Megalodesulfovibrio gigas DSM 1382 = ATCC 19364: one gene and its partner. The protein of the gene in region 1 interacts with the protein of each later gene in a pairwise test. Links are inferred from orthologs where the notes say so. Each region holds a gene or a part of one and is shown on either strand. Other genes may lie near its edges.

Region 1 (12,858 bases):
GGCGGCCCACCTCATCGCGCTGGCGCACGTCCAGGGTGCTGTCCAGCCGGCCTTCGGTCACGGCTTTGGAAAAGGCCAGACACCGGCCCAGGGGGCGGACGATGGAACGGGTGACCAGCACCGTCAGCAGGATGGCCAGCAGCACGCCGCCGCCGGTGAGGCCCTGGATGCGGGTGGTGATGGCGGCAAAGGTGGCGTCGGCAAGGTCGTTCTTTTTGGCGGCGCTTTCTTCGTTCATCTCGGTGAGCTTGTCGATGACGTCGCGCATGTGGTTGAAGGCGCTCCGGGATTCTCCAAGCACCAGCGCCATGGCCTGCTGCCGGCCTTCGGGGGTGTTGGCCTGAATGCCGTCCACCACGCGGCGGGAGACGGCCATCCACTCTGCGCGGCGGGTCTCATAGTCGCCGAAGAGCCGGCGTTCGTCGTCGGTGTCCACCAGCGCTTTGTACTTTTCCCAGCGGGTGTTGGCCTGCTGCAGGTTGGTGTCGTATTCCTTGATCAGTTCCTGGTAGACCGGCGCTGCAGGGTCGGCAAAGATGAGGGAGCGTTCGGCCACCACCAGTTGGTGCAGGTCGCGGTCTGCCTCCAGCAGCAGGGACTGGCTGGGCAGGCTGATGTGGAACAGGCTGTCCAGTTGTTCGCCCTCCTCCTTGACCCCGACCAGCCCCACCCAGCCGAGAATGAGCACAAACACCGTGAGCAGGGTGTACGAGACGAACAGCCGCAGGCCAAGGCGCGAGTCGTTGAGCATGTGCATGGAAATCCCCCCGAGTGCTGAGCCGTTGACAGGCCTCCGGCATGCCTGCGTGTGTTGCATTCCCCCTGGCGCTGCATGCGGCGTTTGCCTCTGCGCTGCGCCCTCCGCATGATTCCGGACGGAGGATGTCAGATTGTCCACCATAGCATGGGTTTTTGTTTTTGGGCAAGAATTCTATACTGGTGACGGGTGGCAACGCAGCACGGCCGGCAGGAACGCATGCGCTCCGGCCGGCCGTGGAAAGCGGACAGGGGAAGAAACCGGCCGGTGCTAGAGCATTTTAATATTGAAAAAGGACATTGCGAGAGGGGAAACCTTTTGCAAAAGGTTCTCCTCTCTCGCGCTCTCCCCTTCCAAAACGTTGATAGTGCCCTTGAATCACCATAAAAAGTCTTGGAAAGGGGGTTCGGGGGAAGAACCTTTCTTTAAAAAGGTTTTCCCCCGAGAACTCCTTTCAAAAGTAAAATGCTCTAATTGCCGGTGAGATCCTTCTTGCCTTCGATGAGGTCCTGCACCACGCCCGGATCGGCCAGGGTGGAGGTATCGCCGAAGTCGTCGTACACGCCGGCGGCGATCTTGCGCAGCACGCGGCGCATGATCTTGCCGGAGCGGGTCTTGGGCAGGCCCTCGGTGAACTGGATGACCTCCGGCGTGGCGATGGGGCCGATCTCCGTGCGCACCCAGGCCCGCAGGGCCTTGCGCAGGTCTTCGGACTCGTCGATGCCGGTCTTGAGGGTGACGTAGGCGTAAATGGATTCGCCCTTGATGGCGTGGGGCATGCCCACCACCGCGGCTTCGGCCACGGCTTCGTGGGACACGAGGGCGCTTTCCACCTCGGCGGTGCCCATGCGGTGGCCGGAGACGTTGATGACGTCATCCAGGCGGCCCATGATCCAGAAGTAGCCGTCGTCATCCACGCGCGCGCCGTCGCCGGATTCGTACATGCCGGGGAAGCGCTGGAAGTAGGTGGACTTGTAGCGTTCCGGATTCCCGTACACCCCGCGCAGCATGCCGGGCCAGGGCTTGCGGATCAGCAGGTGGCCGCCTTCATTGGGGCCGGCCAGGGAGCCGTCCGCGCGCACAATGGCCGCATCCACGCCGGGCAGGGGTTTGGTGGCGGAACCGGGCTTGAGGGTGGTGGCGTAGGGCAGGGCGGAGATGAGGATGCCGCCGGTTTCCGTCTGCCACCAGGTGTCCACAATGGGCTTGGTGCCGGCGCCGATGTAGGTGTGGTACCACATCCAGGCTTCGGGGTTGATGGGTTCGCCCACGGACCCCAGCAGGCGCAGGGAGGAAATGTCGTGCTTGCGGGTCCAGTCCACACCTTCGCGCATCAGGGCGCGCACCACGGTGGGGGCGGTGTAGAAGATGTTGACCTTGAACTTTTCCACCACCTGCCAGAAGCGGTCCGGCCCGGGCCAGGAGGGCACGCCTTCAAACATGAGGGACGTGGCGCCCAGGCACAGGGGGCCGTAGACGATGTAGCTGTGGCCGGTGATCCAGCCCACGTCGGCGGTGCACCAATAGACGTCGTTGTCGGTGACGTCGAACACCCACTGGGTGGTGTGGGCGGCATAGGTCAGGTAGCCGCCGGTGGTGTGCACCACGCCCTTGGGCTTGCCCGTGGAGCCGGAGGTGTAGAGGATGAACAGGATGTCCTCGGCGTCCATGGGCTCGGGCTCGCAGACGTCGGTGATGCCGTCGGCGTGCGTGCATTCGTGCCACCAGCAGTCGCGGCCTTCCTGCATGGGGACCTCAAGACCGGCGCGATTGACCACGATGCAGTGATCCACGCTGGGGCACTTCTTCATGGCTTCATCGGCATTGGGCTTGAGGGGGATGGTGCGGCCAGCGCGCAGCACGGCGTCCGCCGTGACCACCACCTTGGCGGCGCTGTCCTGGATGCGGTTTTGCAGGGAAACGGCGGAGAAGCCGGCAAACACGATGGAATGGATGGCCCCGATGCGCGCGCAGGCCAGCATGGCGATGGCCAGTTCGGGAATCATGGGCAGATAGAGGGCAACGCGGTCGCCCTTTTTCACGCCCTTGGCCTTGAGCACGTTGGCGAAGCGGCAGACCTCGGTGTGCAGCATCTGATAGGTGTACACCTTGACGTCTTCTTCCGGCTCGCCTTGCCAGATGATGGCCGCCTTGTTGCGGCGGCCGTTTTCCAGATGCCGGTCCAGGCAGTTGTAGGAGACATTGAGCTTGCCGCCGGCAAACCATTTGATCTCCGGCTTGTGCATGTCGTACTCAAGGGTTTTTTCCCAGGGGCTGAACCAGGTCACGAGCTCCTTGGCGCGCTCGGCCCAGAAGCCTTCCGGGTCTTCGTCCGCCCGCTTGTACAACGCCTCGTACGCCTCCATGTCGGGCACATAGGCCTTGGCGCGCGGGTCCGAAATGGGTGCGAAAGTGCGCTTTTCTTTTGACAAACTCTCGATATCCAATTCGCTCATACAGGAGGCTCCTGGGTCTGTAAGGAAAAGGGGCTGCCGGGCGTTGCCCGAGGCTGCATGCGAACGGCAGCAGGCCGCGGCGCCGCACGTTGATTCCTGCCGTCTTGACGTTACGATATGCGCCAAACCAAGACCCTTGGCAAGCCGGCCGCCGCCGCAGGACTGCCGTTCATCGAAAACCCGCCGCCCTTGCCGCCTGCCGCCCGCCTTGACCTGGGCTGCTCGCGGGCATAGAGAGCCGGCATTCTGGTGGTGCAATCGTTTTCGCCCGGGAGGGCGCATGCGCAGTCTGGTGATCCCGCAAACCATCGTGCTGTTGGCGCTTTCCAACGTGTTCATGACCTTTGCCTGGTATGCGCATCTCAAGCATCTGCATGCGCGGTCCTGGGTGGTGGCGGCGTTGGCAAGCTGGGGCATCGCCCTGTTCGAATACCTCATCCAGGTGCCGGCCAACCGGCTGGGGTACACGGCGCTCACATTGCCGCAGCTCAAGATCCTGCAGGAAGTCATCACCCTGGCCGTCTTTGTGCCCTTTTCGGTGTGGTACATGGGCAACCCCCTCAAACTGGACCATCTTTGGTCTGGCCTGTGTCTGCTCGGGGCGGTATACTTTGCCTTCAGGAGCTGAGGTTCTTCGCCCGGCGGGGCGGATTGTGCGCACTTCAACCACGCTGGCGGCCTGCATGAAACGTGTGCTTCTGGTTGATGACGATGTGGAACTGAGCAGCATGCTCACGGAATATCTGGAACGTGAAGGCATGGTGGTAACCGCCGTGCATGACGGGTTGGCCGGTGTGGAGGCCTGCCGCGTGGGCGGGTTCGACATCGCCGTACTGGATGTGATGATGCCCGGCATTGACGGCGTGGAAGTACTGCGGCGCATCCGGGCCTTCAGCCGCCTGCCGGTGCTCATGCTTACGGCCCGCGGCGACGAGGTGGATTGCGTGGTGGGGCTGGAGCTGGGCGCGGACGATTACGTGGCCAAGCCCTGCACCCCGCGGGAACTGGCGGCCCGGCTGCGGGCCATCCTGCGGCGTACCGCGAGCGATGGGCCGGCGGACGTGCTTGCCGTGGGTCCGCTGACCATGTGGCCCCAGGAGCGCCGGGCCCAGTGGTGCAACGCAACGCTGGAGCTCACCAGCACGGAATACAGCCTGCTGGAACTGCTGGTGCGCAACGCCGGCCGGCCCGTGAGCAAGGCCGAGCTCTCCGAACAGGTCCTGGGACGCCCCCTGGCGCGCTACGACCGCAGTATCGATGTGCACATGAGCAGCATCCGTCACAAGCTGGCCACCGGGGACGATTCGCGCGCCTGGATCCAGACCATCCGCGGCCTGGGCTACCAGTTCGTCAAGATCTGATCCATGGGCCGGCTGTTCTGGAAATTCTTCTTCGCGTTCTGGTGCGCCCTGGTGTCCGCCGGCCTGGGGGTCTGGCTGGGGCTGACCCTCTACGAACGCGCCGCCGCCGGCAACTCTACCCTGGCCACGGGGCCGCGGGCGTCCTTCATGGCGGACACGCTGGCGGATCTGCTGTCCCGGGGCGATGTGGAGTCTGTGCGCCGCGTACTGCAGACCTGGGGGCAATTGAGTCCGGATCTGCAGGCCTTGTTCATCGTCGATGCCCAGGGGCAGGACCTGCTTGGGCGTCCCGTGTCGGCAGTGCTCCTGGAGCGGGCCCGGGGAACCGCCCTGCCGTACAGCCCGACCCAGAAGCCTGAGCCGTGGTTCTCCGCCGTGCGCGAGGCGCACAGCCCCAACGGCAGCCTGCATTTGGTGTTTGCCGCGGCCGCAGACAGGGCGCTTGATTCGGGGCGGCCCCTGCCCGTAACCAGCCACGGACCGCCGCCGCCCTATCTGCCTCTGGCGGCCGGGCTGCTGGCCAGCCTGGTGTTCAGCGCGCTGCTGGCCTGGCACTTCGCCAAGCCGGTGCGGCTCCTGCGCTGGGCCTTGGGCTCCGTGGCCGCGGGCAGGCTGGAAACCAGAATCCAGCCCCTCATGGGCGACCGGCGCGACGAAATTGCCGACCTGGGCCGCGACTTCGACCGCATGACCGAAACGCTCCAGCATCACATCGCCGCCCAGCGCCGGCTGCTGCACGATGTCTCCCACGAATTGCGCTCGCCCCTGGCCCGGCTGCAGGCGGCCATCGGTCTGGCCCGGCAGGACCCGGCAAAAATGGCCGCCACCCTGGACCGCATCGAGCGTGAAGGGCAACGGCTGGATCGGCTGGTGGGGGAAATTCTTACCCTGGCCCGGCTGGAGGCCGGCCCGGAGCGCGGCCCCGGCGAGGTCCTGGATCTGGCCGAGCTCCTGGCCGATGTGGTGGCCGATGCCCGGTTCGAGGCCCACGCGGTTGGAAAATCCTTGCAAACCGATGGGTTGGATCCCTGTCCGCTGCATGGGCACGTGGAATTGCTGCATCGCGCCCTGGAAAACATCCTGCGCAACGCCGTGAGCCACACGGCCCCCGGCACAACCGTGGAGGTGCGCACGACCCTCGGCAGCGCCGCGCCGGCAGGGCGGCAGGTGCGGATTACGGTATGCGATCGTGGCCCGGGCGTGCCATCGGAGGAGTTGGAGGCAATTTTTTCCCCCTTCCATCGCGCGGCGAATTGCCAGTCCGGCGTTGCCGGCCAAGCCGGCCAATCTGGCCAATCTGGCCAATTTGGTCAGTCTGGGGTGCCCAGGGGCGGGTTCGGGCTGGGGCTGGCCATCGCCCGCCGGGCCGTGGAGGCGCACCGGGGCGCAGTGCGTGCGAGCAATCGGGAAGGCGGCGGGCTGTGCGTGGAGGTGCGGCTGCCCCTGGACTGAGCAGGGCCCCTGCGCCAAGGGAGGCCGGCGAATCGACCTCCCCTTGCGCGAGGATGCCCGGCATGCGCAGCCGTCATGCCATCTGGCTGAGGGAAGAGACGGAGATCTGCGAGGACGCGCCGTACCGCGTGACCAGGGACTTCAGCAGTTCCGGAGCCATGGAGAATCCGGTGCTGTCCTCTTCGCCGCTCGTGCTTCCTTGCGTGCCCTGGCTTCCGGAGTTGCCGGCGTTGCCCAGGGCGGCAAACAGTTCGTCCAGGCCGGTGTTGTCGCCGGCGCTTTCCGTGCCGGTGGCGCCGAGGTATTCGGCCATCTCTTCGAGGGTGACCACGCCATCCTGGTTGAGGTCAGCCTCTTCATATTCTTCCTCTTCTTCAGCGGAGGCCGCGCCGCTGCCCTGGGCGCCGGCGGGCTGGCCACCCTTGCCGGCCAGGGCGTCCGTGTGCTCCTGTTCGGTGACGAGGCCGTCGCCGTCGCCATCGAGTTTGGCGAACAGTTCGTCGGCCTCTTCCTCGGTGGCGTTCGGGTTGCGGTCCAGCAGGGCGGAGAGCAGTTCTTCCTTGGTGATGGAACCGTCGCTGTCGGCGTCGGTGCTGGCGAAGAGTTCCGCTGCCGAGGCCGTCGCCTGCTGCTGCATGGCGATCATCGTCATGTTGGCCTTCTGCTCCAGCTTCTGGGCCATGGCCTCCAGGGCGTCCGCATGCTCCTGTTCGGTAACAAGGCCGTCGCCGTCCGTGTCGAGCTGGGAAAAGAGCTCGTCCGCATCGGGACCGTTGGCGCCGCCGGTCTTGGCGCGCGATTCCAGGGCGGAGGTGAGCTCCGCTTTGGTGATGCTGCCGTCGCCGTCGGCGTCTGTGGCTGCGAACAGCTCTTCGGCGGAGGGAGCAGCACGTTTTCTGGCCTGCTCGTTGAGAATGCTGCTCCAGGATGTTGATGAAGTGCCGTAACTGCTGCTGATGGCGCTGGTCATACTCATTCCTCCATGCAGGAATGTCTGTGGAGGCGGGCGGAGGGGGACGCCTGCCGATGGGGGGCGAGTGGTTCGGGGGACGAGGCGGCAATTCCTGCCGCATGCGTCCATGCCCTCCCATCAAGCAATCCAGGCACCAACCAGCGTGTTTTTCGCGCGGGAATATGTAAAGGTGGGTAAAAGTTTTAGTCGCGGTATAAAGTTTCCGAAATGTCCTTGAAAAACATTCGGATGGAATGATGCTGCCCACGGGGGCCGGAAGGAAAGGCCTCGGGTCAGGCTGCTGCCAGGGGGATGCGGAAGAGGAAGGTGGTGCCCTGTCCGGGCTGCGACTGCACCAGGATTTCGCCGCCCAGGGCCTGCACCGCTGCCTGCACGGCCGCCAGGCCGACGCCGCGGCCGGACAGTGACGTGATTTCGGGTGCGGTGCTGAAGCCGTGGTGCAGGATGAGGGAGAACGCCTCGGCATCGGAAAGGGCGTGCGCCTGTTCCGGGGTGAGCAGGCCCCGGGCCTGGGCGGTGGCGCGCAGGGCGGCGGGGTCCAGGCCGCGGCCGTCGTCAGCGATGCGCACATCCAGCAGGCCGTCGCGGAGGGTGACGTCACAGGACAGGCTGGCTTCCTGGGCTTTGCCCGCGGCCAGGCGTTCGTCGGGCGTCTCGATGCCATGGTCCACGGCATTGCGGAAGACATGGATCAGCGACCGGGCGAAGCCGGCGAAGCGGGCAGCGGAGACGCGCGTGGTCCTGTCATCGGGGGCCGGCATGCGCAGGATGCCGAGCTGCTTGCCTTGCCGCGCCGCCAGCTGGAGGGCGTATTCCGGGGCGCGGCCCAGGAGGGCGCGGAACGGCACGCGGTCCAGATCCGCCAGCTCTTGCAGAAGGCGGCGGATGTCTTCGGTCAGCAGTTCGTCGGGCAGCGTGTGCAGCAGCTGCCGGGCCAAGCCGGCGGCCCGGGCCTCGCCCAGGCTGGCGCCGCGTTGGAGGAAGTCCGATCCCAACGCCTCCCGGATGATGCCGACATCCTGGGCCATGGCCTCCTGCAACGTGTCGCGAAGGGGCGGCAATGCCGCAAGGCCGTCCGCGGCGAGGGCGCTTTCCAGCTCGTGCAGGACCTGGGGCAGGTGGATGAAGTCGAACTGGGCGAACTGGCCCTTGAGGGTGTGGATCTGGCGCTGCAGCGCGTGCGGGCAGCCGTTCCGGCCGGCCTCGTCGAGCCCCTGCAGGAAGGTCTCGAACTCTGCCAGCAATTGCCGGACGATGGTCGTCTCCCGCACGGCGCTGACCACCAGGGAGAGCCGGTCCCGCTCGGCCTTGACCTCCCGGCGCAGGCGCTCCACGTGGGTGATGTCCGTGAGGATGAGCATCATCCGCCCCGGCGCCACCACCTTGTACTGCACCCGCAGGCGTCGGGCACCCAAGGAGAGGCGTGCCGGCATGAGAGACAGGAGCATGCCCTGTTTGAAGTCGTCCTGCGCAGCCAGGATGCGTTGCAGGTTTGTGGCGAACTGGGCCGCGGCCTGGGGGTCGTCCGGGTACAGCAGTTCGTGGATGGGCCGGCCTTCCAGGGTGCCGGGCGCTTCCTGCTGCAGCAGCACGCCGCATTCCCGGCTGTATTGCGGTTGCAGGCGCAGGTCGTCCCCAAAGGAAAGAAAGCCCTGGCCGGAATTGTCCAGCAGTGCGCCCAGGCTGGCGTGGGCTTTTTCCAGATCCTCGTGGGCCTGACTGATGTTGCGATTCAGGCTGGAGAGCTTGCGATTCCAGGCCACCACCCCCAGCAGCAGAGCCAGCACGGCCAGGGCAGCCAGGCCGATGCGCCACAGCTGGGCGGCGTCGAGGCTGTGTGCAAAGGTGACGGTGACCCACTTTTTGAACGCGGCATCGATTTCCTGCGGCGTGAGGGTGTTGACGGCTTTCTGCATGATGCCAAGCAGTTGTGGGTCATCGCGGCGCACGGCCAGACTCAGGACGAGACTCTCGTTGAGGCGGCCGGCAACCTTCAGGTCCGAAAGATTTTCCTTGCCGATGGCGTAGCTGATGATGGGCAGGCCATCCACAAAGGCGTCCAGATGGCCGGCTGCCACCGCCTCCAGCCCTTTGGAGAGACTGGAGAATTCCGTCAGGATCAGGCCGGGATGGGCCTGCCGCAGCACGGTGCCGCTGATGTTGTCCTCCAGCACGCCCACGGTGTGGCCGTACAGGCCGGCGGCGTCCTCGATGAAGGGCATGTCCGCGCGGGCGGCCACCACCAGGGGGAATCGCAGGTAGGCGCTGGTGAAGTCCAGAAAGGCGCGACGTTGCGGCGAATCCCCGGCGGCGATGATGAGATCGCAACGGCGGGTCCTGACGTATTCCAGGGTCTGGGGCCAGCTGATCGTGGGCGTCAGTTCGAAGCGCACGCCCAGGCGCTCGGCCATGAGGGCCAGCAGATCCGCCGTCATGCCCTCGTGGATGCCGCGTTCGTTGATGCGTTCCACGGGCATCCAGTCCGGGTCGATGCAGTATCGCACCACGCCTTTTTGTCGCAGATGCGCCTGCTCCCACTCGTTCAGGGTCAACAGAGGAGGGCGCTCCGCGGACCGGGATTGCTCCAGGGGCTCGCCGCCCACGCCGGTAGGGTACATGGGCAGCCAGCGGGACAGGATATCGTGCTTTTCCCGCGCCGGAATCTGCTTGTGGGCCTTGTCCAGGATGGACTGCAACAGGGGCATGTCGTCGCGGATCAGGGTGAAGACGTCGAAGGTGTAGTCGGCCTGGCCGGAGATCTTGACGTTGGTGAGGCCGGAGGTGCGGATGGCGTGGGCCACCACGGCCAGATTGTCCAGCATGGCATCGGCCTGGCTGGTGGCCACCATGCGCAGGGCCGTGCCGGGATCTTCCACAAAGGCCAGGGGCAGGCCGGGATGGCGCTCGCGCAGGTGCTCGGAGGCGGTGGAGCCGCTGGCCACCACCACCCGCAGGCCGAGCAGGGCCGCCGTATTGGGGGCCATCACGTCGTCACGCGAGGCGATGGCCAGGGGAAAACGGAAGAAAGGGCCGGCGAACAGCGCATAGCGTTCGCGATCCCGGGTTTTGCCGGTGCCGTCGATACAGTCTATCTCTTTGTTCTGCAGGGCATCCAGCACCTGCTGAAAATCAAGGCCGTCGCCAATCTGGACGAATTTGAACGTCAGGCCGGTGCGGGCGGCGACAAGTTGATAATAGTCGTGCAGGATGCCCTGGTAGCGGCCGTTCTCGATCATGGCCAGGGGCTCCCAGCGCACGTCGCTGAAGGTGATCACCGGATGGGCGCGGATGAACTCTCGCTCCGCCTCGGTCAGGTCCAGCTGGGCTGCTGCGGCTGGTCCGGCCGCTAATCCGGCCAGTCCGGCCAGCAGGCACACCTGGCACCATAGCACCGCCGTCTGCACGGTTGTCATCACCCTGTTGCGTTGCATTCTTCTCCTCGCAGAAAAGGGCGCGTTCCGGCGGCCCCTTGCCAAGCATGGCATAATCGATTCTAATACACGCAACAATCATATGTCCAACCCAAAGGCTGCCTGCGATGGTCTCCCTGGATCAGATGTCGCCCTCCACCAATGTCACGGAAGGCATGCTCCTCGAAACCTATTTCGAGGTGATTCCCTTCGATATTTACGTGGTGGACGTGCACACCTTCGAGCTGGTGTATGCAAACCGCCTGATGCGGCAGCATTTGCCAGCCTCCATGGACCGCGCCCAGCCGTGTCACCTGCTGCTGTACCAGGAGCCTGCGCCCTGCCGGTTTTGCAAGATCAGGCAGTTGGTGGATGAACACGGGCTGCCGAGCATGCAGACGCATGTGTACGAGATGTACGATGAGCCGCGGGAACGGTGGCTGCAGCTGCACGAAAAGGCCATCACCTGGCCGGACGGCCGCACCATGAAGTACACCATCGCCGTGGATATTTCCGAACTCAAGGCCATGCAGAACCGCCTGGCCGAGGCCCATGCCCGCATGGCCCTGATGAACAAGGAGCTGCAGGCGCAAAACCAGCTGCTGCAGGAGCACCTCCGGTTGCGGGAGGACGTGGAGCGCATGACGCGGCACGATCTCAAGTCCCCCCTGACGCCCATCCTCAACTTTCCCCAGATGATCCTGGAAGATCACCCCGAGCTGCCGCCGCGCACGGTGGAAGCCCTGGAATGCATTGCCACGGCCGGGAGCAAGATTCTCAATCTGGTGAGCAAGACGCTGGATCTGCTCCGGCTGGAGCAGGGCACGTATGTGCTGCGCCCGGAGCCGCTCAACGTGCTTGCCTTGCTGCGCTCGGCCCTGCGGGATCTGGACCCCCTGCTGCGGCAGCGCGGGGCGACGTGCGTGCTGCAGCATGCCGGCCAGCCGGCGGAGAAGGGGGCGTGCCTGCTGGTGGCGGCGGAAGAGCTGTTGTGCTATTCGCTCTTCTCAAACCTGCTGAAGAATGCCGCGGAGGCGTCCCCGTCTGGCGCCGAGGTGGTGGTGGACGTGACGCAGGAGCCCGGCATGGCCTGCGTGCGCGTGGAAAACCAGGGCGAGGTGCCGGCTGTCGTGCGGCAGCGGTTTTTTGAAAAATATGCCACCGCCAGCAAAGACGGCACCGGCCTTGGTACGTATGTAGCTAAATTGATTGCCGAGGTGCACGGTGGTGCCGTGGTGCTGGACACTGCCCAGCCGGGGCGGACCAGCGTGCTCGTGCGGCTGCCCCTGGCGGGCCCGGCGTGATGCCGGCAGAACAAGGAGCCTCGGACATGGAACCGTGCAACTGTCCCCAACTGGTCCGGGCCGTGGCCGCCCGGGCAACCTCATTCTTGCAGGAAGAGGTGGATATTGATGTGCAGGGCTGTGAATTTCATCTGGAAGACGTCCTGCAACTGCAGTTGGGCTATCTGACGTCCCTGATGAGCGTGGAGTGCGCCCAAAAGCTGTACCTGGCGTTGAGCTTCGACGAGCCTCTCATCCTGCGCGCCTTTGAACGCTACACCGAAGATCTCGAAATCGACGACGCCGAGCGCAGCCAGTATCTGGAGGAAACCGCAGCGGATCTGGTCAACATCATCGTGGGCAACGCCACGGCGGCGTTCTCCGATTCCGGGGCCCCGGCCATCCAGCTCTCGCCCCCGGTGCTCATCACCCAGGGCAAGAACATTTTCCGCCACAAGGAGGCGCAGTTCTTCCGGGCCATGCTGCACACCGAGTACGGCGTCCTGGACGTGTTCTGCATCGGGCCAAAACGGCTGTTCGACGAAAAACTCAACTACATTGAGGAGTCCGCATGAAGCCGCTGCGCATCATGGTGGTGGACGACTCCGCCATTACCGTGAAAAAACTCGCTAAAATGCTGGAGGAGCTCGGGCACGAGGTGGTGCATGTGGCTGGCAACGGCCAGCAGGCGGCACAGGCCTACCCCGCCGTGCGGCCCGACGTGGTGACCATGGACATCACCATGCCGGACATGGACGGCATCCAGGCCACCAGCCAGATACTTGCCAGCGATCCCGACGCGCTCATCGTCATGATCACCTCCCACGGGCAGGAGCAGATGGTCATCAGCGCCATCGACGCCGGGGCCAAGGGCTACGTGCTCAAGCCGGTCAAAAAGGAAAAGCTCGGCGAACACCTGCAGCAGGTCTACGAAAAATATCGTCCCGGCCATGCTTGAGAACATCCTGTTCGAGACGCACTTCAGCATCATTCCCTTCCCCATCTATGTGGTGGATGTGCACTCGTGGGAAATCATCTTTGTCAACAATTCCTTCATGCGGCTGTACGGTGCAGTCAAGGGCCGCATCTGTTACGCCGCGCTCTTCGGCCGCGAAAAGCCGTGCATGCATTGCAAGATAAAGGATCTGGTGACGGCGGACGGCAAG
Region 2 (16,630 bases), 1.2 Mb from region 1 along the record:
TCAGCACCGTGTATCCCAGACAGGCCATGGCCAGGTAGTTGCTTGGGGCAATCAGCTGTGTGCCGTTGGCCAGCACGGGACCGCCGGTGAAGAACAACACCATGTAAATAAAAGAAATCAACGCCACGGTGAGGCTCACGTTGCCCACGGAACGCAAGTCCTGCAGGCCCGTCAGCAAGGCGAAGGCCACGCAGCAATAAAGCACCCCGTGCGCGAACAACAAGCCTGCTGTGAAGGCATCCTTGAACAGGGCCGCTTGCAACAACGCGCCCACCACCACCAGCACGCCCACAAATGCCGTTGCCGCTCCCGTCCCCTTGGGCTCCCCTTTGCCCAGGTTCAGCAGCGCCACCGGCAGCCACATGACCGAGATCAACACAAGTATTGCCGTTGTCATAATACCCTCCTGTAGTGGGTGATAAAAGAGCGCATGTGCGTGGCGGGCACCCTGGTGCCGGCGCGCCGGCCCCGGGCGCCAGGCGGAATGCCTGTTGATTCCATTTGTCATATCAATTTCTTGTCCAATAGTTCGATTCCCTGTTGTCCCTGGGAGATACGCTGTTTACCATCCCGCAGATTCCCCCGCAGCGTGGGCAAAGCGCCACACTCGCGGGGGTGTTGCGCCCCAAAAAAACGATATCCCCTGCACTTATTCACACCAACACCATGTAATGCATCAATAAATCAAGGCAGTGTCACAATGACGCGCCATGACGCCCATGCAGGCCCATTGTGACACAACCCATTGCACGCCTGCCTCCCGAACCAAATGGACGCAGCATTGCCAGCCGGCTTTACAATCCTGGCCGTTCGGGCTATCGAAAATTCCTTCATCGATTGCTTAAACACCATGCAGGAGATGCGAGATGCATCATTTCGAGTATCGCGACGGCCAGTTGTTTGCCGAGGACGTGCCCGTGGCCCGGCTGGCGGAAGAGTTCGGCACCCCGCTGTACGTGTACAGTGCGGCCACCTTTTCCCGCCATTTCGAGATTTTTGACGCAGCCTTCAACGAGCTGCCGCACCTGACGTGCTACTCGGTGAAAGCGAACTCGAACCTGTCCGTGCTCAATCTGCTGGCCAAAAAAGGCGCCGGCATGGACATCGTCTCCGGCGGGGAGCTGTACCGCGCCCTGGCTGCCGGCGTGCCGGCGGATAAGATCGTCTATTCCGGCGTGGGCAAGCGGCCGGAGGAGATCAAGGAGGCCCTGGAAGCGGGCATCCTTATGTTCAACGTGGAATCCCAGGCAGAGCTGGTCCGCATCAACGAGATCGCCCAGGCCATGGGCACCCGCGCCCGCATCAGCCTGCGCATAAACCCGGATGTGGACCCCCAGACGCACCCCTACATCTCCACGGGCATGAAAAAGAACAAGTTCGGCCTGGACATGGAGACCTCCATGCAGGCCTATGCCCTGGCCAAGAGCCTGCCCGCCCTGGATCCCGTGGGCCTGGACTGCCACATCGGGTCCCAGCTCACATCCATTGAGCCGTTCAAGGAAGCCATGGACAAGCTCATGGCCTTCCACGACCGCCTCACCGGCGAACTGGGCCTGGACATCAAGTACCTGGACCTTGGCGGCGGCCTGGGCATCCAGTACAACGAAGAAGACCCGCCTCATCCGGAGGTGTTTGCGCAGGCCCTGATACCAGTGCTCAAGGAACGCCCCCTCACGGTGATTCTGGAGCCGGGCCGCGTCATCGCCGGCAACAGCGGCCTCCTCATCACCAAGGTGGTGTACACCAAGGACACCCCGAGCAAGCATTTCGTCATTGTGGACGCAGCCATGAACGACCTGACCCGGCCGGCGCTCTACGGGTCCTACCATCGCATCGCCGAGGTGGAGCCCCGGCACCGCACCGCGAGCATTGTGGATGTGGTGGGCCCGATCTGCGAATCCAGCGACTTCCTGGCCCGGGAGCGGACCATGTCTGCCGTGCAGTCCGGTGAACTGCTGGCCGTGTTTTCCGCCGGGGCGTACGGCTTCAGCATGAGTTCGCAGTACAACTCGCGCTGCCGGGCGGCGGAAGTGCTGGTGGATGGCGCCACCGTCACCCTGGCCCGTGCCCGCGAGACGTACGAAGACCTGGTGGCCCTGGAACGAGGCGGCCTGAAATAGGACGCACCCAGCCTTTGATCGCGACACAAACCGGGAACTCAAACTCCCGGTTTGTGTCGTTTTGCAAATGTCTCGACTAAGGGTGTGACATGGACGGGACAGCATTCAAAAAAGCGTTTGGCAAACGGCTGCGATTCTTGCGGGAATTGCGCAGTCTCACCCAGGCCCGGCTTGCCGAGCGCATCGGGGTCACGGAGCAGTACATCAGCATGCTGGAGCGGGGTTTGTCCGCGCCGTCATTTTCCCTGGTGGCGCAGCTCTCCCGCACGCTGGATGCGCACCCCGCGGCGCTGTTTCTGTTTCCCCGGCTTGAGGGCGAAGAGGCCCCGCCCCTGCCCCTGCCCACCCTGCCGGAGAACCTGAGCCGGGTGGCGCATTGGGTGGTGGATCCACAGGGCGTGGAGACCATCTCTGCCGAGCTTGCGTCCTGGCTGCCGGCCCAGCCTGCCGGGGGTGGCCGCGGCAGTCGTGGCGACAAGTCCGCAACGCCCGTCTCCCTCTTTTCCCACGTGCCGCCGGAAGACGCCCGACGCATCCAGGAAGCCCTGCAGGCGGCCGCCGCCGGCAATCCCGCGCCGCTGTTCTCCTTCCGCCTGCTGGCCGACCCGCCCCTGCGCATCCTGGCCTATGCGGTGCAGCAGCCGGACGCGTCCCTGCGCATGGTGCTCATGGACGTCTCGGACCATCTGCGGCTCAAGCAGACCCAGCTGGATCTGCAGGCCGCCGTGGAGGCCCTGGCCGAGGAGCGCACCCGGCAACTGCAGGAAACCGTGGCTCAGCTTGAGGAAGAAGTCCGCCGCCGCCGCGAAAGCGAGGCCGCCCTGGCCGCCGCCGAGGCCCACTGGCGGATCCTCTTCGACCATGCGCCGGTAGGCATCTTCCAGAGCGTGCCCGAGGGCCGCTTCCATGCCGTGAACCATGAAGCCCTGCGCATGTTCGGCTATGATTCGCACGAAGAGATCCTGGCCATGGAGGACATTGGCCGACAATTATATGTCGATCCCTCCCATCGCAGCGAACTCCTGGAGATGCTGCTCCGTCAAGGGGCCATTGACGATTACGCAGTCACCCTCAAGGCCAAGGACGGCCGCACCTTCCGTGCCGCCATCACCGCCCGGCTGCTGCCGCCGGCAGTGTCTGCCGACGGGCACAAGGCGTCCTTCATCGGGTTCGTCAAGGCCCTGCCGTTGGACGACAGCCCTGCGCCGACTGCACTGAAGGCGTAATCCTCAGGCACACCAGCCACACCAGCCGCGCCCAGGCGAGCCCAGACGAGCCCAGACGAGCCTGACGCTACACCAGCGACACGTACTGGGCGTGCTCCACGCCGTCCAGCAACTGAAACGCCGTCAGCCGCAGGCGGATCAGGGCAGTGTCCGGCCGGGAGGCGAACTCCGTCAGCCTGGGATGCCGGGCCAGAAACCGGGCGCGCAGTCCGGCGGCGGCCTCCGGGGGCGTGTCCGCCAGCACAGCAGAGACGGTGAGGGCCTGCACAGCCTCGCGCGCGTGCACCTGTCGTGTGTCCACCAGCAGGCTCACCCTGGGATTCTCCATCAGATTTGCATATTTCCGCGAGTCTTGCGGCGTCGTCAGCAGCAGGTGCCTGCGTTCCGCATCCAGCGCATACGCCATGAGGGAGCAATGCGGCGGCGCGTCCGCCCGGGCAGGGCACGTGGCCAGCACGGCCAGATCCGACGCATCCAGCAAATCCAGACAGCGCCCGATCAGCAGGGCGGCAGGGGCAGAGGACGTGGGCATGGAAGCCTCCTTGTTGGCGTGCATTGTCCCTGCATGCCCGATCCGTGGCGCGCGGGCAAGGCCGCATCGCACCTTTCTTCGCACCTCCGTGCGGCCGGGCATACCCGGCCGGCATTTGCGCATTGCCGGCAAGCGTGCTATGGCTCAACCCTCATTTACAAGAAACTCGTGCGGTACGCGCGCCGGCATCGGCCGCCGCCACTGCAGCCGGATCACACGGACTGCATGCGATCCGCACATCATAGCACCCTAGCCGGAGGAAATTGCATGGGCGCCGTCAGCCAGTTCATGGAGACCAATTACAAACACTTCAACGCCCGGGAAACGTTGGCGGCGGCCAAAGCCTGGAAAGCGCTGCTGGACAAGGGCGGGAAGATGTTCATCACCCTGGCTGGCGCCATGAGCAGCGCGGAGCTGGGCATCTCCCTGGGCCAGATGATCCGCGCCGGCAAGGTGCACGCCATCAGCTGCACGGCGGCCAACCTGGAAGAGGATCTGTTCAACCTCTTCGACAACCACAGCTACGAAGTGGTGCCCAACTGGCGCGAACTGACCGCAGAAATGGAACGCGACCTGCGTGATCGCGGCTTTAACCGCGTGACGGACACCTGCATTCCCGAAACCGTCATGCTCAAGGCCGAGGCCACCCTCCTGGACATCTGGAAGCAGGCGGACAAGAACGGCACCCGCAAATTCATGTGCGAATACTTCTTCGACATGCTGGACCGTCCTGAAATCAAACAGCATTTCGCCATTCCTGCCGAGCATTCCTGGGTCCTGGCGGCCAAGGAAATGCAGGTGCCCATCTTTTCCCCCGGGTTCGAGGACTCCACCCTGGCCAACAAGTTCACGGCCATGGTCATGGACGGTCGGCTGTCTTCCCACAGCCTCATCAAAAGCGGCACGGAAATCATGCACGTGCTGGCCGAATGGTACATGGCCCAGGCCGATGCCGGCACCCCCGTGGGCTTCTTCCAGATCGGCGGCGGCATTGCCGGGGACTTCCCCATCTGCACCGTGCCCATGCTCATCCAGGATCTGCACAAGGACGACACCCCGTTCTGGGCGTACTTCTGCCAGATCAGCGATGCCGTGACCTCCTACGGCGGCTACTCCGGCGCCAACCCCAGCGAGAAAATCACCTGGTACAAGCTGGATGTGGATACGCCGCGGTTCATGATCAACTCGGATGCCACCATCGTCGCCCCGCTGATTTTCGCCTATGTGATGGACTGGTAGTCACCGGCCATCCTCCGCTCTGCAGTTGCACAGACGTCTGCCTGCCCGCCTGGGCGGCAGACGTCTTTTTTTGTCTGGAACCGTTTGACGGCTGCCTGTGATCTGCGTAGTTTTGTCCTTATGTTGCTGCGCTGCGCCATCTGCCTGGCCGTGCTATGGGCATGTGCCATGTTTGCCGTGGACAATTCCGCGCTGCTCGCGTTCGACCGACAAATACTCAAAATATATTATTATATTCGCCCGCCATATTATGTGGAAGACGGGGACGGAGGCGTCCGCGGGCTGACCGCAGACCCCGTGCTCCGGGCTGCGGCGTTGGCGCATGTGCCGCTGCGCTGGGAGGTGTTGCCCCCGGCCCAGCACCTGCCGCACATTCAGGCCAATGCAGGCCCGGCCTGCGCCCTGGGCTGGTTCAAGACCCCGGAACGCGAACACCTTGCCAAGTTTTCGGCAGAAATCTATCGCGATGCCCCCTTCGTGGGGCTGGCCCGCCAAAATGCGCAGGCCTTTGCCGACCAGATGACCCTGGACCAGACTATGTCCAACAGCTCCCTGACCCTGCTGGTGAAGGAAAGCTTTTCCTATGGGGAGCATGTGGATACGCTGATCCGGACGCACAGGCCGCGGCGGGTGAGCACCTTTGAAGAAAACATCGCCATGCTGCACATGATCCAAAACGGACAGGCGGATTACATGCTGCTGGCCCCGGAGGAGGCAGAACACCTCTTCACCCTCGACGCATTTTCCCGCAACGCCTTCCGCATCCTGCACTTTCCAGATGTGCCGCCCGGCAACAGCCGGCATCTGATGTGCACCCGGGCAACGCCGGACAGCCTCCTGGAGCGGCTCAATCTGGGACTTCGGGGCATTCCCTCCCTGCCATGATCCGCCTGCAGCCCAGGCCCTCGAATGGCTTTCCCGGACGCTCCCCCCTTGCGCTGGTTGCGAATTCATGGTCTACACTCAAACAACCCTTTGTCGCAGCAGCCACATTTCTTTTCAGGAGACTCGCATGCTCAGCCCCAAAATGAACGATACCCTCAATGAACAGGTCAAGTGGGAGCTGTATTCCTCGTACCTGTACCTTGGCATGGCCGCCTGGTGCTCCCAAAAGGGTCTGCCCGGCTTTGCCAGCTGGATGCGGATGCAGGCGCAGGAAGAACTCTTCCATGCCTTGAAATTTTACGACTACATCCTTGAACGCGGCGGAGCAACCACGCTGTTCGCCATCGACGCCCCCACGCAGGAATGGGAAACGCCGCTTGCCGTGTTTGAGTATGCCCTGAACCACGAATACAGCGTCACCAAACGCATCAACGATCTCATGGACGTGGCCCATGCAGAGCGGGACCATGCCTGCGCCATCTTCCTGCAGTGGTTTGTCACGGAGCAGGTGGAGGAAGAAGATTCCTTCAACGATATTCTTGCAAAGCTGCGCCTCATTGGCGGCCAGGGCGAGGGGCTCTTCATGATGGACAAGGAGCTTGCCACCCGTCCTGCCCCCACGCCGCCTGCCGCCTGAGACAGGCCCGAAACCCCGGGAGCGCCATGGAACATTTCCTGACAATGCCTCCTGTTCCATGGCCTCCCCAAGCCGCGTGATGCATGCGTTCGCCTGCGCCCGTGCCAGGCAGCGCATTGAACCGGGAGATCGCCCATGACCGCCGACGCCTACGCGCCGTTCCATCAGACCCTGTGCCAGGCCACGGATCTGTGCACCCGGGCCGTGGATTTTTATACCCGGGCCGCCCAGGCCTGCAGCGACAGCAGCATTCGGCACGTGTTCGACCGCATTGCCGAATTCAAGCTGGCCCGCCTGAAAAAATTCGATGCCATGCTCGCCGCGCTGGCCACCCAGGATGCCCCGGCGGCCTGCACGCTGGACGAGGCAGCGCTTGCCCGCGGCGATGCCGTCTTTGCCAAGGCCACGGCCGACTTGCCCAAGACATGCCCCCCCTCCGCCCTGGCGGCCATCGACACCGGGCTGGCGCTGGAGCTGGAAATCAAGGCGTTCTACGAAGCGCAGCTGGGGCAGGCCCAGTTTGCCGAAGAGACCGCCCTGTGGCAGCGGCTGGTCCAGGAATCCAACAGCCAATACATCATGCTAAGCGACTTGCAACGATACTACGACGACTCCATGAGCTGATTGCCCGCGTCCGGCATCCGCTTGTTCACGACTCAGCCGCAGGGAGACGACATGCAGTTGACTGCCGCAACCATCCTCATCGGCGGCGAGGCAGGCCAAGGCCTGGCCACGGTGGGGCACTTGTTGACCAAGACCCTGGTCCGCGCCGGGTACGATGTGGTCGTGACCCAGGATTACCAATCCCGCATCCGTGGCGGGCACAACACCTTCGCCATTCGCACAACCCTGCCCGGCGAGGGTCCGCGGGTGGCCGCCCCCTCGGCATCCGTGGATATCCTGGTGGCGCTGAACCAGGAAACCATCGACCTGCACACGCCGGCCCTCACCCCCGGGGGCGTGCTGCTGATGGGTCAGGCCATGTCCGCGCACGATGTCAATGCCTTGGCCGTGCCGTACAAGGAACTTATCCCCAAGCCAATTTTCGAGAATGTGGCCGCCCTGGGCGTGCTGTGCGGCCTGCTGGGTCTGGACCGCGCCCACCCCGCCCGGCTGGTGACGGAGCAGTTCCAGAAAAAGGGACAAGACGTCATTGACCAAAACCTGGCCGTGCTCGCCAAAAGCCATGACTGGGTGGAACAACAGCCGCATGGCTTTGGCCCCCTGGCCAAGGCCCCTGCCCGCGGCGAACATCTGGCCCTGAACGGCAACGAGGCCGTGGCCCTGGGCGCCATGGCCGCAGGCTGCACGTTCTGCTCCTATTATCCCATGACGCCGGCCACGTCTGTTCCCATGATGCTCGCGGCCCATGCGGAGACTGTGGGCATAGTGGTGGAGCAGGCGGAAGACGAAATCGCCGCCGTCAACATGGTCCTCGGCGCGAGCTATGCCGGCGCCCGGGCCATGACCGCCACCTCCGGCGGTGGCTTTGCCCTGATGGTGGAAGGCGTCTCACTGGCTGGTATGACGGAAACGCCCCTCGTGGTCTTTCTGTCACAGCGCCCCGGCCCGGCCACCGGCCTGCCAACCCGCACCGAACAGGCAGACCTCACCCTCGCCCTGTATGCCGGGCACGGCGAGTTCCCCCGCGCCATCTTCGCCCCGGGCACCATCGAGCAGTGCTTCCACCTGACGGTGCATGCCTTCAACCAGGCGGAAAAGGCCCAGACCGCCATATTTGTCTTGTCCGATCAGTTCCTTGCCGATTCCGTCCGCAATGTGGAGCCGTTCGACCTTGCCGCGCTCCCGCCGGCGGTCCTGCCGGATCGCAGCGACGATGCGCCCGAATCGTACCAGCGGTACGCCGTGACGGAATCCGGCGTCTCGCCGCGCCGCCTGCCCTGCGCGGGGCAGTCGCTTGTGGTGCTCGACTCAGACGAACACACGCCGGACGGGCACATCACCGAAGATTTGGCCGTTCGCGTCACCATGCATGAAAAACGCCTGCGCAAGCATGCGCTGCTGCGTACCGATGCCATCCCGCCCGACTACGACGGCCCCCCCACCCCAGACCTGCTGCTTGCCTGCTGGGGATCCACCCTTGGCGCGGTGCAGGAGGCGGCAGCCCTGCTGCGCGCGGAAGGCCAGGCCGTGGGTGTGCTGCACTTCACGCAGGTCTGGCCCCTGAACCCGGACCACTTTTTGCCGCGCTTTGCCCAGGCAGGCAAGGTCGTCATGGTGGAAGGGAATCATGCCGGGCAACTTGCCAACTGCATTCGAATGGAAACCGGGTTTGCGATGACACAGTGCATCACCAGATATGACGGGTTGCCCTTCACCGCACGCTACATCCTCGACAGACTGTAGGAGCCTGCCATGCTGAACACAGACATCTATGGTGAGTTCGAGACTGCCTGGTGCCCGGGTTGCGGCGACCACGCCATTCTGAAATCGCTCAAGCAGGCGCTGGCCATTCTGGAAATCGAACCGCACCAGTACGTGCATTGCTCCGGCATCGGGCAGGCCGCCAAAACACCGCACTACCTGCGCTGCAACTGCTTCAACGGCCTGCACGGCCGCAGCCTGCCGCCTGCCCAGGCCATCAAGCTGGCCAATCCCGACGCGACGGTGCTGGTCAGCTCCGGGGATGGCTGCTCCTACGGCGAAGGCGGCAATCACTTCCTGGCCGCAATCCGCCGCAATGTGGACATCACCGTTATTGTGCACGACAACCAGATCTACGGGCTCACCAAAGGCCAGGCCAGCCCCACCACATCCGAAGGATCCAAGACCAAAAGCCAGCCCTGGGGCGTGACCAATCAGCCGTTCAACCCCATGGCCGTGGCGGTCGCCATGCGCGCCAACTTCGTGGCGCGGAGCTTTTCCGGCATGATGGAACACCTGACGGACATGATTGTCCAGGCCGTCCGGCACCCGGGCTTCTCCCTGGTCGACGTGCTGCAACCGTGCGTATCCTTCAATAAAATCAACACATTCTCCTGGTATAAGGAGCGCTGCAAACCCATCGACCCAGCCCACGACCCCACCAATTGGGAAGCCGCCATGCAGGTGGCCTCCGTATTCGGACAGACCATCCCCGTGGGTGTGATCTACAAAAACGACAGGCCGCCCCTGGGCGCCCGCTACAAGACCCTTGCCGCAGGACCACTGCACGAACGCACGCCAAACCTCGCGGCAGTGGAGCGCATCATGCAAACATTTGCCTAACAGAGGCAGACACGGTACTGTCCGCGTTCGCAATGCCGGGCCGCAGACCGCACATTCCCGGCGCATGACTGCAACACGACACCCCCATGAATACCGAACACATCACACAACATGTCGTCGGCGTAATCCGCGCCGCCTTTTCCACGGATATGGACGCCCGCACGGAGGCCCTGCGCGAGTTTTTGAGCGTGGTGGCCCCCAAAACCCTGGATAGCCCCATTGAACGCTGGTGTGCGGTCCTTCCTTCGTGCATGCCCTCGCTCTATGAGAAATGGGCCACCATGTTTGCCGAGCGCATGGTGGAGACCATTCCGCACGATCAATTGCAGTACCTGTGCAATGGCGAGCAGGAAAACGACGCCGCCCTGAAGCTCGCCTTCGTGATGTTTATGGAGTCCGCCCGCATGGAACAGCAAATGCCCCTGGATATTGCTGCGGTGGCGACGCAGCAGTGCTCGCCCGAAGAAGAGGTGCTGCTGCAAACCATCTCCCATGCCCTGGCCTCCCGCTTGCGGAGCAAGGACACCGCCTGAGCGGGTGACGCCACGTTTTTTGCGCAACGTGGCGCAAAAGAGATCCTTGACGCCGACACAATCATTGCCACGCAGGGCGCGCCGTGCTGCATGCAACGCGACGACGCGCCCTGCCCTGTTCAATGCAATTCATCAATGCTCAAGGGGCTGCTGCACGCCGGGCACCGCTGGATCCGCTCGCCCGTCAGGCTGGCAACGCACCAGAACAGGACGCGCCACCGGCCCCCCTGCGTTGCAAATTGCACCACGATTTTTTGTCCGCAGCGACAAAACCTCTCTTGCATGACCAACTCCTCGCCGCCCCTCGGGCCGGCTGCGCAATGATGATACGGCTACCGATATTCCCGACAACTCCAAATCATCTTCCCGATGATCCGCACCTGCTCCAGCTCTTCTCCTTGCAACACGATCGGGGCATAGCCCGTGTTGTCAGAACGCAACACCAGCGCCCCGGGGCGACGTTCAATTCGTTTCAGCATGACCGTCTCCTCAACGCCGACTGCGTAGATGGCCCCGGCAATGATGGTCTTCTTGCTTTGATCGATGAGCGCCATGTCGCCTTCCTGAATCAACGGCTCCATGGAATTGCCGAACACATCCATGAGCACCATCATGCCCGGCACACCCTTACGCAACAGCCATGCGCTGCTGAAGGCGTAGTACTCCTCCACGGCGTCATCCACCTCAAAGGAGCCGCCCCCGGCACACAACCTGGCGCGAACCTTTGGGATTTGCACAAAACCCTCCTCCGGGCCAGTGCCTGGCTGATGCGGCTCCCCCGCGCCGGTGGCCAGCCATTGCGGCGACAGCGAATGCTCCTTGGCCAGAATCGCCACCCATGCGTACGGCACTGCCTCGCGCCGCTTGGCCTGGGAAATCGCAGACCTGTTCACGCCGAGGGCCCGGGCCAGATCCTGCTGCGACTGCAACCCCAGGACCTGCGAGGCCCGGATGAAGAAAGATTCAAAGGGGATGTTTTGTTTCATATCCTTTCTGCACTCTTTTGATTAGTTTTATATACATCACGCGCAAAAAACGCAACACATTTCGTGCTTGCCCGACACCCTGCCCTGGCTTACAACAAAGACACTTTTTCACCTGTTATGACCTGGGAATCTCACCATGCAGAGCAGAACCTTACTCAATGAATTCAAATGGATGTTGGATCAGCCGCCCCGGAAATGGCTTGTGACCGGCGTCGCCGGCTTCATTGGATCCAACCTCCTCGAAACACTCCTTTTCCTTGGGCAGCACGTTGTCGGATTGGACAACTTCTCCACCGGCAGCGAGCGAAATCTTGCAGACGTGCGGGAGGCTGTGGGGGAGGATCGCTGGAGATCGTTCACGTTTATACAGGGCGACATCTGCAACGTTGCCGACTGCTCTGCCAGCCTTGCCGGCGTGGACGTGGTGCTGCACCAGGCGGCCCTGGGTTCGGTGCCGCGCTCCATCCAGGACCCCATCACCACCAATCACGCCAATATCACCGGCTTTTTGACGCTGCTGACCACGGCGATGCATCTTGGCGTCCGCCGATTCGTCTATGCCGCCTCAAGCTCGACATATGGCGATTCACCCACACTGCCAAAAGTGGAGCATGTGATCGGCAAGCCCTTGTCGCCCTATGCAGTAACCAAGTATGTGAACGAATTATATGCTGATGTCTTTGCCAAAACCTATGGCATGGAATGCATCGGGCTGCGCTACTTCAATGTCTTTGGACGCCGCCAGAGTCCGGACGGCGCCTATGCCGCAGTCATCCCGCTCTGGTTCAGGGGCCTGCTGCAACATGCGGATATTTTCATCAATGGTGACGGGATGACCTCTCGCGATTTCTGCCATGTGGACAACGCCGTGCAGGCCAACCTGCGTTCCGCCCTGACCGAGAACCCCGACGCGCTGAATCAGGTGTACAATGTTGCCTGCGGCAAGCAGGCCTCATTGAATGAATTGTATGCGCTCATCCAATGCAACGTTGCCGACCACACCCCGGACGCAACGGCCAGGACGCCCACATACAGGGATTTCCGCGCCGGCGATGTCCGGCACTCCCTGGCCGACATCGGCAAGGCCCGCACCCTGCTCGGGTACGAGCCGTACTATACGCTTGAGGAAGGGCTGCGCATCACCGCGCCGTGGTATATCTCCAGGCTTGCGTAGCGCGTACCGCTGCATTCCTGGCAGGCGTTTGCACGGGGGAAGCCTTTCGGAAAGGTTTCCCCTGACAACTGGCCCTCACGCAGCCGGAGAGGAGAGGGAGACCGGCTCGCAGAGGTCCTGCGCCGTGGTGTCACCGGGAGCAAGGGGCAGTTCAATGCGAAAGCAGCTGCCCTGGCCGGGGGTGGAATCCACCGCAATGCTGCCGCCGTGGGCCAACACGGCATGGCGGGTGATGAACAGGCCCAGGCCCGTGCCATTGCTGCCCTTGGTGGAGAAGAACACCTGGAAGAGCTTGTTGCGGGTGGATTCGTCCATGCCGGGGCCGGTATCCTGCACGTCGATGCGCACCCTGCCGTCCACGCGCCGGCAGCGCAGGGTGACCGTGCGGGCGCGGCCATCGTCGGCTGTCGATTGCGAGGCGGCGCACGCCTCAATGGCGTTTTCCAGCAGGTTCACCAGGGCGGCAGCCAACAGCGTGGGATCTGCTGCGAAGGTGGCCGAAGGCTGTGAGGACTCGTCGGACGGTTCCGGCGCGTCCAGCACCAGTTGCACGCCCAGGCGCTCGGCCTTTTCGCGCACCATATTCAGCGTCTCCCGACCGAAGCGACGCAATTCCAATACTTTGCGCTCCGGCTCGCGGCGCTTGGCGCAGAAGAGGATATCCAGAATCAATGTCTTGATGCGACCAGCCACGTCCTTGGTCTGTTCAAAGCCGCGGTGCATGCGGGGCATGTCGTTGCGTTCCAGGCCGGCTTCCATGGCGTACAGCGCGCCATCCAGGGCCGTGAGCAGGCCCTTGACGCCGTGGGAGAGGGACGCCACCACCAGCCCCAGGGAGGCCAGATGCTCGCGGGTGGCGGCCAGCTCGGTCTGCAGGCGCTTGAGTTCGCCCATGTCCACGGCCAGTTCCATCACCAGCACGGTTTCGCCGGTGCTGGTGCGGATGGGCGCGGTGTGGACCACCACGGGAATCTCGTTGCCCTCCTTGCAGAGCAGCACTTCATGCACGCGGCGGGGGGCATCGGAAAAGAAGGTGGCCGGCACGGGCAGGGCGCGTTTTCTGGTCGCCCCGTCCTTGTAGATGGCCCAGCCATCCCGGACCTGGGCGCTCTCGCCGGTGGGATCGCCCAGCCGTTCGCGGTAGCGCTGGTTGACGCTGACGATGCGGCCGTCGCGGTCGTGCAGGGCCACGAAGCAGGGCAGTTCGTCGAGCACGGAGAGGCCGTCCTGCAGATCGGCCGCCACGCCGCTAAACGCCTGGGAAAGACCCTCCACCACCTGCCGGGCGGCGAGCTGGCGTTCCATGGCCACCAGGCGGGAGGCCTGCGACTGCGCCAGGGCCTCCAGGTTGCAGGTGTACTCGTGGAGCTGGCGACGGGTTTCGATGCGTTCCAGGGCGCGGGCCACGGCCACTTCCAGGGCGCCATCGCTCACAGGCTTGGGCAAAAAATCCGCCGCCCCCAACTGCAGGCCCTTGATGGCCAGATCCATATCGCCGTGACCGGTGACGATGATCACTTCCGTTTCCGGAGCCACGGCTTTTATGGCTTCCAGCACTTCCAGCCCGCTTTTGCCGGGCATGCGCACGTCTGTCACCACGATGGCCGGCGGAGGAGGCGCGGCTGTCCCCTGGGCGGTGACGGACGCAAAATGCGCCAAGGCCTGATCGCCGTCGGCGGCCTCAATCACCAAAAAGCCCATGTCCCGCAGGGTCAGGCCCAGCACCTTGCGGACGCCGGCTTCGTCGTCCACCAGCAGAATGGATTCGCTGGCCGTCTGACACTGCTGCATCCGTGCTCCTCCGGGAGATTTCCCGTTTGCGACTGATGGGGTCATCCTGCCAGAAGACGGGCCAGGGCGTCCAGCAATCCTTGGGGGGTTGGCGGTTTGTGCACATGCAGCACGGGTGCGCCACATTCGGCAAGGGGCCGGCCCAGGCCGGCCTCCACCAGCGCCACGGCATGGCGGAAGGCCGGCTCCGAGACGGCGGAAAGGACCAGTACGGGAATACGCGCCAGGGTTGGGTCCATTTTGAGCCCCTGGAGCATTTTGAGCCCGCCCTGCTCCGGCATCATCAGGTCCAGGGAGATGCAGTCCGGCTGCATCTCCCTGGCTTTTTCCAATCCTTGCGCACCGTCTCTGGCTGTGGCGGTTTCGTGGCCGGCCGAGCGGAAGACGGCGCTCACGAACACCCGCAGATGCGCTTCGTCGTCCACCACCAGCACGTTGGCCATGCGCTTAGGCCTCTTCGGTTTCCGGCCGGTGCCCGTAGGGGGAGACGTCCACCTTGTCCGGATGGTTCACGCTGACCACCGGGCAGTTGGAGCGCAGCACCACCTGTTCCAGGGTGGACCCCATGAGGGCCTGTTCCGGGTCCACGTCCTTGCTGTGGTGGGCCATGGCGATGAGGTCAGCCTTGGCTTCCCGGGCGTACTTCAGGATTTCCACGTACGGCTCGCCTTCCCAGATCTGGATGACGTAGTTGTCGAAGCCTTCCATCTTGCTGATGTACTTGTCTTCGATCTTCTTCTTGGCGGCTTCGAGCTTCTTTTCCACATAGGCCTGATCCGGGGCCACGGCGCCGCCTTCCTTGCCCACGTCCAGGGCGTGGAAGAGGTGCAGACGGCAGCCGATGTCTGCGGCCACGTTGCGGGCAAAGGTAAAGGCATGGCCGGACTGCTTGGAGAAATCCACGCCCACCACGATGTTGGCGAAGTAGCTCCAGCAGGTGATACACGGACGGCTGACCACCAGCACCGGGCAGCGGGCCGTGCGGGCCACACGCTGCATGGTGGAGCCGGCCACGGCGCGGTGGCGGGTGGCGCCCACGTCGTCCGCGCGGGTGTGCGCGCCCATGATGATGAGATCCGCGCCAATCTTGCGGGCCGTGCGCAGCACTTCCATGGCCGGATCGCCCACCACGGCTTCCAGGGTGCAGCCGGGATGGTCCTTCATCAGGGCTTCGTACGTGGTTTCCATCTCCTCCTTCACCAGGTCCACGTAGTTCTGGTCCTGGGCCTCGGTTTCGCTGCCGGTGCGCACGTCCGTGGCAAAGGTGGAGAACCCGCGGGTGGGGATGCCGAAAACGTGGAAGACCGTCAGTTCGGACTTGTTCTTCTTGGACAGTTCAAAGGCCACCTTGGCGGCATCGTCGCAGGTGGGGGACGCAGTGGTGGCGAACAAAATCTTCTCGAACATATATTACCTCCTGAGGGCGCATTCCGCTGAAGCGCCGTGGAACGAAAGCTGCCAGGCCACGGCTTCGATCAGCTCGAACAGGGTGAAGACCGTTTCGAAGACGAACTCTGCAAAGCGGTCGCCCAGGACCATGTGCCGGCAACGGCCCAGGCGGAACGGCGCGTCCCACAGGGACGCCGGGGGAATGTGCTTGATGGGGACCTCCTGGCTGGGGGTATCGTTGTGGACGCCGATGAGCGACGTGTACATATCCAATCGGGCCGGGCCGGGATGGCCCACCAATTCCACAGTGCGCACCAGCTCCAGCCGATCGCAATCCGGCGGCATGGGGCCTTTGCCCTGGGCTGCAGCCTGGAGCAGGGCCGGGAGAAACTGGCTGAGCCGCACAAAATCCGTATGCAGCTGAATCATCCTGAACCAACTGCCCAGGGTGAAGCCCTCTTCCAGGGTCACGGCCTCGCCCAGCAGGATCAGAGGATCCTGGGCAAAGGGGCGGCCATCCACCAGCAGGCAGCCATCGGGGGTGATGTCTACTCGCTGCATGATGCACACCTCCCCGTTCCGGCCAGCCCTGCGGGGGCGGCTTCCGTGACAAAATAGCCCTTGGCGCTGGCGGCAGGCAGGCACAGGGCAAAGGTGGCGCCGTCGGGGCCGGCGTTTTCCAGCTCGATGGTGCCGCCGTGGGCCTCCACAATGCGCTTGGTGGCCATCAGCCCCACGCCGGTGCCCGTGGCCTTGCCCGTGGCGAAGGCGGCGAAGAGCCGCTCCCGGGCCTCTTCCATCACGCCGGGGCCGGTATCCGAGATGCGGTAGCAGATGAAGCGCCCTTGCCGGCTGGTGGTGAGCCGCACTTCCCGCACGCAGGCTTCCAC

What was found.
Region 2: the proteins of DGI_RS02760 (region 1) and lysA interact in binary tests that used the Escherichia coli proteins (3 or more experiments, as listed by UniProt). The link is inferred for Megalodesulfovibrio gigas DSM 1382 = ATCC 19364 from one-to-one orthologs.

The regions. Positions count from the first base shown.
Region 1 is NC_022444.1:623,878-636,735, reverse strand. Bases 2,887-5,735 are described here. They hold DGI_RS02760 (response regulator transcription factor), read left to right. Parts: upstream 2,887-3,896; coding sequence 3,897-4,574; downstream 4,575-5,735. Other genes in these bases: DGI_RS02755 (sensor histidine kinase), read left to right, coding at 4,578-5,735; DGI_RS02765 (DMT family protein), read left to right, coding at 3,494-3,841; acs (acetate--CoA ligase), read right to left, coding at 2,887-3,213. Also shown: DGI_RS02775 (HAMP domain-containing methyl-accepting chemotaxis protein), read right to left, coding at 1-757; more of acs, read right to left, coding at 1,228-2,886; more of DGI_RS02755, read left to right, coding at 5,736-6,026; DGI_RS02750 (EF-hand domain-containing protein), read right to left, coding at 6,100-6,996; DGI_RS02745 (transporter substrate-binding domain-containing protein), read right to left, coding at 7,272-10,412; DGI_RS02740 (PAS domain-containing sensor histidine kinase), read left to right, coding at 10,538-11,713; DGI_RS02735 (chemotaxis protein CheX), read left to right, coding at 11,740-12,267; DGI_RS02730 (response regulator), read left to right, coding at 12,264-12,650; DGI_RS02725 (GGDEF domain-containing protein), read left to right, coding at 12,643-12,858. UniProt on the Escherichia coli protein: Response regulator member of the two-component regulatory system CpxA/CpxR which responds to envelope stress response by activating expression of downstream genes including cpxP, degP, dsbA and ppiA.
Region 2 is NC_022444.1:1,829,774-1,846,403, reverse strand. The notes cover bases 57-2,993. They hold lysA (diaminopimelate decarboxylase), read left to right. Parts: upstream 57-866; coding sequence 867-2,120; downstream 2,121-2,993. Other genes in these bases: DGI_RS08040 (helix-turn-helix domain-containing protein), read left to right, coding at 2,210-2,993; DGI_RS08050 (hypothetical protein), read right to left, coding at 57-397. In the rest of the region: more of DGI_RS08050, read right to left, coding at 1-56; more of DGI_RS08040, read left to right, coding at 2,994-3,346; DGI_RS08035 (pyridoxamine 5'-phosphate oxidase family protein), read right to left, coding at 3,414-3,878; DGI_RS08030 (deoxyhypusine synthase family protein), read left to right, coding at 4,146-5,117; DGI_RS08025 (transporter substrate-binding domain-containing protein), read left to right, coding at 5,286-6,002; DGI_RS08020 (ferritin), read left to right, coding at 6,130-6,639; DGI_RS08015 (ferritin family protein), read left to right, coding at 6,775-7,263; DGI_RS08010 (2-oxoacid:acceptor oxidoreductase subunit alpha), read left to right, coding at 7,315-9,006; DGI_RS08005 (2-oxoacid:ferredoxin oxidoreductase subunit beta), read left to right, coding at 9,016-9,867; DGI_RS08000 (hypothetical protein), read left to right, coding at 9,954-10,400; DGI_RS07995 (LexA family transcriptional regulator), read right to left, coding at 10,733-11,386; DGI_RS07990 (NAD-dependent epimerase/dehydratase family protein), read left to right, coding at 11,559-12,560; DGI_RS07985 (hybrid sensor histidine kinase/response regulator), read right to left, coding at 12,636-14,351; DGI_RS07980 (response regulator transcription factor), read right to left, coding at 14,393-14,794; DGI_RS07975 (universal stress protein), read right to left, coding at 14,799-15,758; DGI_RS17110 (hypothetical protein), read right to left, coding at 15,762-16,301; DGI_RS07965 (hybrid sensor histidine kinase/response regulator), read right to left, coding at 16,289-16,630. UniProt on the Escherichia coli protein: Specifically catalyzes the decarboxylation of meso-diaminopimelate (meso-DAP) to L-lysine. Is not active against the DD- or LL-isomers of diaminopimelate.